DNA from 2 places in the Pseudomonas sp. AC136 genome. Region 2 is predicted to be linked to the other one. Evidence: predicted binding sites of a transcription regulator. Region 2 holds the regulator's gene; the other holds the start of a gene.
What was found. The regulator LexA, encoded in region 2, represses DNA repair genes until DNA is damaged. The targets are predictions, from matches to a motif close to CTGTNTNNNNANACAG.

Region 1: the regulator LexA is predicted to act here: its motif matches at 1,506-1,521, upstream of recN (DNA repair protein RecN).

Annotation. Positions count from the first base shown of each region.
Region 1 is NZ_OZ409865.1:4,016,214-4,019,967, forward strand. It holds gene recN (DNA repair protein RecN) at 1-1,482, opposite strand, end outside; gene grpE (nucleotide exchange factor GrpE) at 1,619-2,248, shown strand; gene dnaK (molecular chaperone DnaK) at 2,349-3,754, shown strand, end outside.
Region 2 is NZ_OZ409865.1:194,918-198,671, forward strand. It holds gene ACZZZU_RS00840 (DUF6586 family protein) at 1-49, shown strand, start outside; gene ACZZZU_RS00845 (hypothetical protein) at 147-380, shown strand; gene sulA (SOS-induced cell division inhibitor SulA) at 629-1,108, opposite strand; gene lexA (transcriptional repressor LexA) at 1,118-1,729, opposite strand; gene ACZZZU_RS00860 (TetR/AcrR family transcriptional regulator) at 1,961-2,677, shown strand; gene ACZZZU_RS00865 (L,D-transpeptidase family protein) at 2,733-3,257, shown strand; gene nagZ (beta-N-acetylhexosaminidase) at 3,279-3,754, shown strand, end outside.

The DNA.
Region 1 (3,754 bases), 3.8 Mb from region 2:
CGGAAGGTGCGTCACGGTCAGCACCTGGCCCCGTTCACCAAGCCGGCGTAGCAATTGGCCGACCACTTCGGCCGTTGGGCCGCCAATACCGACATCCACTTCGTCAAATACCAACGTGGGTACGCGCGAGGTTTGGGCCGTGATTACCTGAATCGCCAGGCTGATCCGCGACAGCTCGCCGCCAGAGGCAACCTTCGCCAACGCTTTAAGCGGCTGGCCCGGGTTGGCGCTGACCAAAAATTCCACCTGTTCCAGACCTTGTGGGTGCGGGTCGGTGCTGTTGGTGTTGTGCAGTTCGATGGTGAAACGTCCGCCGGGCATGCCCAGGCGCTGCATTTCTACCTCGACGGCGCGGGCCAGGTTGCTGGCGGCGCCGTGGCGAAGGGCGCTGAGTTCTTCAGCTTTTTCCTGGTAATGACGTGCGAACGCCGTCAGCTCTTCGGCGAGTCGCTCGGTGGCTTGGTCGTCTGCATTGAGGCTTTCCAGCTCCTCGAACAACTGCTGCTGCAGGTTCGCCAGTTCGCTGGGCAGAATGCGGTGCTTGCGCGCCAAGGTATAAATAGTATCGAGGCGTTCTTCCAAGAGCTGGAGACGCTCGGGGTCGGCGTCGAAGTGGTCAAGGAAGCGATTCAGTTCGCCAACCGCTTCTTCCACTTGAATCTGCGCGCTGGCGAGCAGGTTTACCGCTTCACCCAGCGAGCCCGGTTGGCTGCGGAAATTGCTCAGGCGGCTCACGCTGCCGGTCAGCGCAGACAGCACGTTGCCACCGTCATTTTCGCTGCATTGCTCAATGACCAGCCGGCAGGCGCTCAGAAGGCCCTCCGCATTTGTCAGGGTTTTGTGTTCCTGCTCAAGCTGTTCCAACTCATTTTCGCCGAGGCCGAGGTTGTCCAGTTCTTCCAGCTGATAGCTGAGCAACTGATGGCGCGCGCGTTGCTCGTCGCTGGCGCTGGACAGTCGCTCCAGCTCGTTTCGAGTTTGTTTCCAGCGCTGCGCAGCTAGTTGCACCTGGCGCGCCAGCTCCTGGCTACCGGCGAATTCATCCAGCAGGCGGCGGTGTGTTTCCGGCTTTAGCAGGGATTGGTGTTCGTGCTGGTTGTGGATATCGATGAGCAATTCACCGATGGCTTTCAGGTCGCCTTGCGGGCACGGCGAGCCGTTGATGTAACCGCGTGACCGGCCTTCGGCAGTGATAACGCGGCGCAGGATGCACGGGCCGTCATTGTCCAGGTCGCGCTCGGCCAGCCAGGCCTTGGCTTCGGGAATGTCGGCGAGATCGAAGCTGGCGAGAATGTCGGCTTTATCGGCGCCGGGGCGCACCACGCCGCTGTCTGCGCGGTCGCCGAGCGTGAGGCCGAGGGCGTCGAGCATGATGGATTTGCCGGCGCCGGTTTCGCCGGTGATCACGCTCATTCCGCCATTCAGCTCGAGGTCGAGGTGCTCGACGATGGCGTAGTTGTGTACGGAAAGATGTACCAGCATGGCGGAGGCTCCAGGCATAAAGTCTGGTTATTTATACAGTGTTTGTTTTATGCCTGACAATCCTCTCGTGCTCTTGAATCGTCAGATTGTGGCCCCATATAAGCGGCAGAACCGTGAGTTGAGGCTCGCGACATGAATACTCACCGCTCGGAACGGTTTAGCCCGAGCAGGCAAGCGATATAAAGAGGAGAACCGCATGGCCGACGAACAGACCCAGAACGCCCAGAATCCAGATATTGAAAATGCTGCCGAGTCGGCGGTGGGCGAAGACCTGGCGGCCCGCGTGCAAACGTTGGAAGAGCAGCTCGCTGCTGCTCAAGACCAAGCGTTGCGCGTTGCGGCTGACATGCAGAACGTGCGCCGCCGCGCCGAGCAGGATATTGAAAAGGCGCACAAGTTTGCGCTGGAAAAGTTTGCCAACGACCTGCTGCCGGTTGTCGACAGCCTTGAACGTGGTCTGGAGCTGTCCAACCCCAACGACGAGGCGATCAAGCCTGTACGTGAGGGCATCGAGCTGACGCTCAAGCTGTTCCAGGACACGCTCAAGCGTTACAACCTCGAAGCCATTGACCCGCACGGCGCGCCGTTCAACGCCGAGCATCATCAGGCGATGGCAATGCAAGAGGCCACCAACGTTGAGCCCAATAGCGTGCTCAAAGTGTTCCAGAAAGGTTATCTGCTCAATGGCCGTTTGCTGCGCCCCGCGATGGTGGTGGTCAGCAAGGCGCCAGCCGAGCCGCAACCTTCGATTGACGAGCAGGCTTGAAATTCGCCGTAAGGCCCCCATTTATCAGTCAAGCGTTTAAGTGCTACCGCAGTTAGCCACCACTGCTGCGGCAACCAAATTCAGTTTCAGGAGAGCAAACATGGGCAGAATTATCGGTATCGACCTGGGGACCACCAACTCCTGCGTCTCGATCCTCGAAAACGGCAGCGTCAAGGTGTTGGAAAACGCCGAGGGCGCGCGTACCACTCCTTCGATCATTGCTTACACCAACGACGGCGAAATCCTTGTTGGTCAGTCGGCCAAGCGTCAGGCAGTCACCAACCCGCACAACACCTTGTATGCGGTGAAGCGTCTGATCGGTCGTCGTTTTGAAGAAAACGTCGTACAGAAAGACATCGAGATGGTGCCGTATAAAATTGTCAAAGCTGACAACGGCGACGCTTGGGTAGAAGTGAAGGGCCAGAAAATGGCACCGCCACAGATTTCCGCCGAAGTGCTGAAGAAAATGAAGAAAACCGCCGAAGACTACCTCGGCGAGCCAGTGACCGAAGCGGTAATCACCGTTCCGGCCTACTTCAACGACAGCCAGCGCCAGGCCACCAAAGACGCCGGCCGCATTGCTGGTCTGGAAGTTAAGCGCATCATCAACGAACCAACCGCAGCCGCTCTGGCTTACGGTATGGACAAGGCTAAGGGCGATCACACTGTGATCGTTTACGACCTGGGTGGCGGTACCTTCGATATCTCGGTAATCGAAATTGCCGAAGTCGACGGCGAGCACCAGTTCGAAGTGTTGGCCACTAACGGCGACACTTTCCTGGGTGGTGAAGACTTCGATATTCGTCTGATCGACTACCTCGTTGACGAATTCAAGAAAGAAAGCGGCATCAACCTTAAAGGTGATCCGTTGGCGATGCAGCGTCTGAAAGAAGCTGCTGAAAAAGCCAAGATTGAGCTGTCGTCCGCTCAGCAGACTGACGTCAACCTGCCGTACATCACTGCAGACGCTAGCGGTCCTAAGCACTTGAACGTGAAGATTTCGCGCGCCAAGCTGGAGTCGCTGGTTGAAGACCTGGTGCAGCGCACCATCGAGCCTTGCCGTATTGCGTTGAAAGACGCCGGTATCGACGTCGGCGCGATCCACGACGTGATTCTCGTCGGTGGTCAAACCCGTATGCCGCTGGTGCAGAAGCTGGTTACCGATTTCTTCGGTAAAGAAGCGCGTAAAGACGTCAACCCGGACGAAGCCGTGGCCATGGGTGCTGCGATTCAAGGCGCCGTGTTGGCTGGCGACGTGAAAGACGTGTTGCTGCTTGACGTTAGCCCGCTGACCCTGGGTATCGAAACTATGGGCGGCGTGATGACCGCGCTGATCGAGAAAAACACCACGATTCCTACCAAGAAATCTCAAGTGTTCTCGACCGCTGACGACAATCAGGGCGCCGTGACCATTCACGTGCTGCAGGGCGAGCGTAAGCAAGCCGCGCAGAACAAGTCGCTGGGCAAGTTCGACCTCGCCGAGATTCCGCCAGCACCGCGTGGCGT
Region 2 (3,754 bases):
CCTGAAAGCCCTGGCTTTGCGCTTTCGTGAAACCTTGAGCGAGTGCTGAGTTTTTCTGGCCGTTGCGTCAAGTGAATGGATGGCTGGGCTAGGGAAGAGGGCCGACGGGCTGATACACTGCCGGCCTCACGTGGAGATTTAAGTTTATGCCTACATCCTTTCTAGAAATTGTCGAGTTGCCCGACGGGCGAATTGCCCTGCGTCGCGCCGAGGATGAAGAGGCGTTGGTGGTATTGGATTTCTCGGCGGATGCCAAAGCATTCCTTCAAGGCCACCACGTTGAAGTGGCTAAAGCCATGCTCAACGTCGGCGTTCAAATGGCCGGCCGCTTGGCAGAAGGCGACTTTGAAAAAGACGAAGGCCCGCGCGTTCTGCATTAATTGCTGAGCCGAACCCGGCCCCATAAAAAAAGGCACCTGAGCAGGTGCCTTTTTTTATGGGGCCGGGAACGAGCGCATGGCTTGCCGGTTGGGTTGACCGAGCATGCTGTGGATCACGCATCTCGGCTAATCGAAATGCCGCCCAGCCGCGCCCACAAAAACATCACAGGTTCAAAACCACGGTTGGCTTACCCAATGCGGCGCAATCCAACCCAATCCAGCCGACGCCACTAATCCAGCCGACGCAACTAGCCCAAGCTGATGTTCAAGCTCTGCGCTTTACCGGTGCGCGCTGCCATGGCGAGCTGGTCGCGGGCAGGGCGATGCAGCGGATGCAACCAGCTCACCACCGTGTGGCTGCGGCCCAGTCGCAGCGCTTCACAGGCCAGCTCCAGCGGACTTTGCCCCGAGCGCGGTTGCAGCAACAAAATGCGTTCGCGGTTCAGGCCAGCATCGCGCAGCCAGGCTTGAGTAAGGCTGGCGGGCGGGGCGATCAAGGTCAGCCAGCGAGCGTCTTGCTCTTGGCTAAGTTCGCGCAGGATCGGCGCCAGCAGATGCAGGCAGTTCCCGGCAGCGCCACGCAGCGACAGTTCGCTGAATGTCTCTGGTTCTGGCTCTTCGAACCAACCGGTTTCAACGATATCGGTCAACAACGGCGCCGACGATTGCGTCAGGAAGGCGTCGAACAATGGCAGTTGGGAACGGTCCAGCGCTTGTGGGAACTGCATACAGCCTCCTCAGCGGCGAATAACGCCGACACTCAATCCTTCGATCACCAGATCCTGTTCGGTCAGGTCGATCTCGATGGGGGCAAACTCGGGGTTTTCGGCGATCAACCAGACCTTATCGCCTTCACGCTTGAAGCGTTTCACCGTCACCTCATCGTCGATGCGTGCCACCACAATCTGGCCGTTGCGGGCCTGTTGGGTGGTGTGCACGGCGAGCAGGTCGCCGTCGAGGATGCCGACGTCTTTCATACTCATGCCGCGTACACGCAACAGATAGTCGGCGCGAGGGTGGAAAAACTCGGGGTTGATACGGCAAGATTCCTCGACATGCTGCTGCGCCAGAATGGGCGCACCGGCTGCGACGCGTCCGATGATGGGCAGGCCTGTTTCTTCGTCGCTGCTCGGTTCAAAACCGGGAATGCGAATGCCACGGGAAGCGCCGGGCGTCATCTCGATAGCGCCTTTACGCGCCAGGGCCTTCAGGTGTTCTTCCGCAGCATTGGGCGATTTGAACCCAAGCTGTTGCGCGATTTCAGCGCGGGTGGGCGGGTAACCGTTGTCTTCAAGGCATTGCTTGATGAAGGCGAGAATCTCGGCTTGGCGTGGCGTGAGTTTGAGCATGTCCGGTCTCTGTCTTTTTATACAGTGACTGGGATTATATACAGTGATCGGCACTTGGCAATGCTTCTGTGCGTAGCGAGTGCAAAGTTTCTCCTTTCATAGGAGAAATTCGTAGGCGAAAGTGATAGTTACAGCGCAACGTGACTGCTCAGCCAAATTACGGTTACTGCGACTTGACAATCTCACCGCTTGAAACGTATGTTTCAAACAAGTGTTTGTCAGGTGATTCCCATGGCTCAGTCAGAAACAGTCGAACGCATCCTGGATGCCGCAGAGCAGCTCTTTGCGGAAAAAGGCTTTGCCGAGACATCCCTTCGTTTGATCACCAGTAAAGCTGGGGTCAACCTGGCCGCTGTGAATTACCACTTCGGTTCCAAGAAAGCGCTGATTCAAGCGGTGTTCTCCCGTTTCCTGGGTCCATTCTGCGCCAGCCTCGAGCGCGAGCTGGATCGCCGCCAAGCCAAACCCGAAAGCAAGGCCAGCCTCGAAGAGTTGCTGGAAATGCTGGTGGAACAGGCCCTGGCGGTGAAGCCGCGCAGTGGCAATGACCTGTCGATTTTCATGCGGCTGTTGGGCCTGGCGTTCAGTCAGAGCCAGGGCCATTTGCGTCGTTATCTGGAATACATGTACGGTAAAGTGTTCCGCCGCTATATGCAGCTGGTCCACGAAGCTGCGCCCCGCATTCCCCCAATTGAGCTGTTCTGGCGCGTGCACTTTATGCTCGGCGCGGCGGCGTTCAGCATGTCGGGCATCAAGGCGCTGCGGGCGATTGCCGAGACCGATTTCGGCGTGAGCACCTCCATCGAGCAGGTCATGCGCTTGATGGTGCCTTTCCTTGCCGCTGGCATGCGCTCGGAAACCGGTGTTACCGACGACGCCCTGGCCAGCGCCCAGCTGCGCCCGCGAACCAAAACTTCCGCGTCGGCGTCCCAGCCTAGCAAGGTGTAAAACCGGCAAATCGCCTGCTGCCAGCAACGGGCGTGATCGGCTAAGCTTGCCGCCCATGACGATCCTCGATTCGCTGCACATTTCCATCGCTGACCAGCTGCTCTACGGTTTTGCCGCAGGGCGCCTGGTGCTGCGTCTGCCTGTTTCCACCGCACTGAATGGGGCAGGGGAGCAGAACGGTTCGAACTGCACGCCGCGTGGCCTGCACCAGGTTCGCGCGAAAATCGGTGACGGTTTGCCCTTGGGCGCGGTGCTGCGGGGGCGGCGCTGGACCCAGGAAATCTGGTCGGCCGAACTTGGCGAGCAATTCCCAGGCCGCGACTGGATCCTCACCCGTATTCTCTGGCTCAGCGGCTGCGAGCCGGGCGTTAATCGCCTCGGCACGGTCGATACTTTCCGCCGCTACATCTATCTACACGGCACGCCCGACAGCGAGCCCATGGGCGTGCCGCTGTCCCATGGTTGCATCCGCCTGCGCAACACCGACGTGCTGGAACTGTTCCCCCGCGTGCCTCTCCATTGCCCTGTAAAAATTGACGAAGCCGCCTGCCCGCAGTGGGCGACGGCCGCTCTCAGCTAAGGATTTGTTATGACTGTTGGCCTGCAAGGCTCATTGATGCTGGATATCGGCGGCACCTGGCTGACTGCTGAAGACCGCCAGATTCTGCGTCAGCCCGAAGTGGGCGGTCTGATCTTGTTCGCGCGCAACATTGAAGACCCACGCCAGGTGCGCGAACTGTCTGCCGCTATTCGCGCTGTACGTCCCGACTTGCTGTTGGCGGTCGACCAGGAAGGCGGACGCGTCCAGCGTCTGCGCCAAGGCTTTGTGCGCCTGCCGGCCATGCGCGCGGTTGCCGACAACGCCAACGCCGAGCGCCTGGCAGAGGAGTGCGGTTGGCTGATGGCCACTGAAGTGCTGGCGGTGGGGCTCGACCTCAGTTTCGCCCCGGTGCTGGATTTGGATTACCAGCGCAGCGCCGTGGTGGGCAGCCGTTCGTTCGATGGCGATCCGGCGCGCGCTGCGCTGCTGGCGGGCGCCTTTATTCGCGGCATGAACGCGGCCGGTATGGCCGCCAC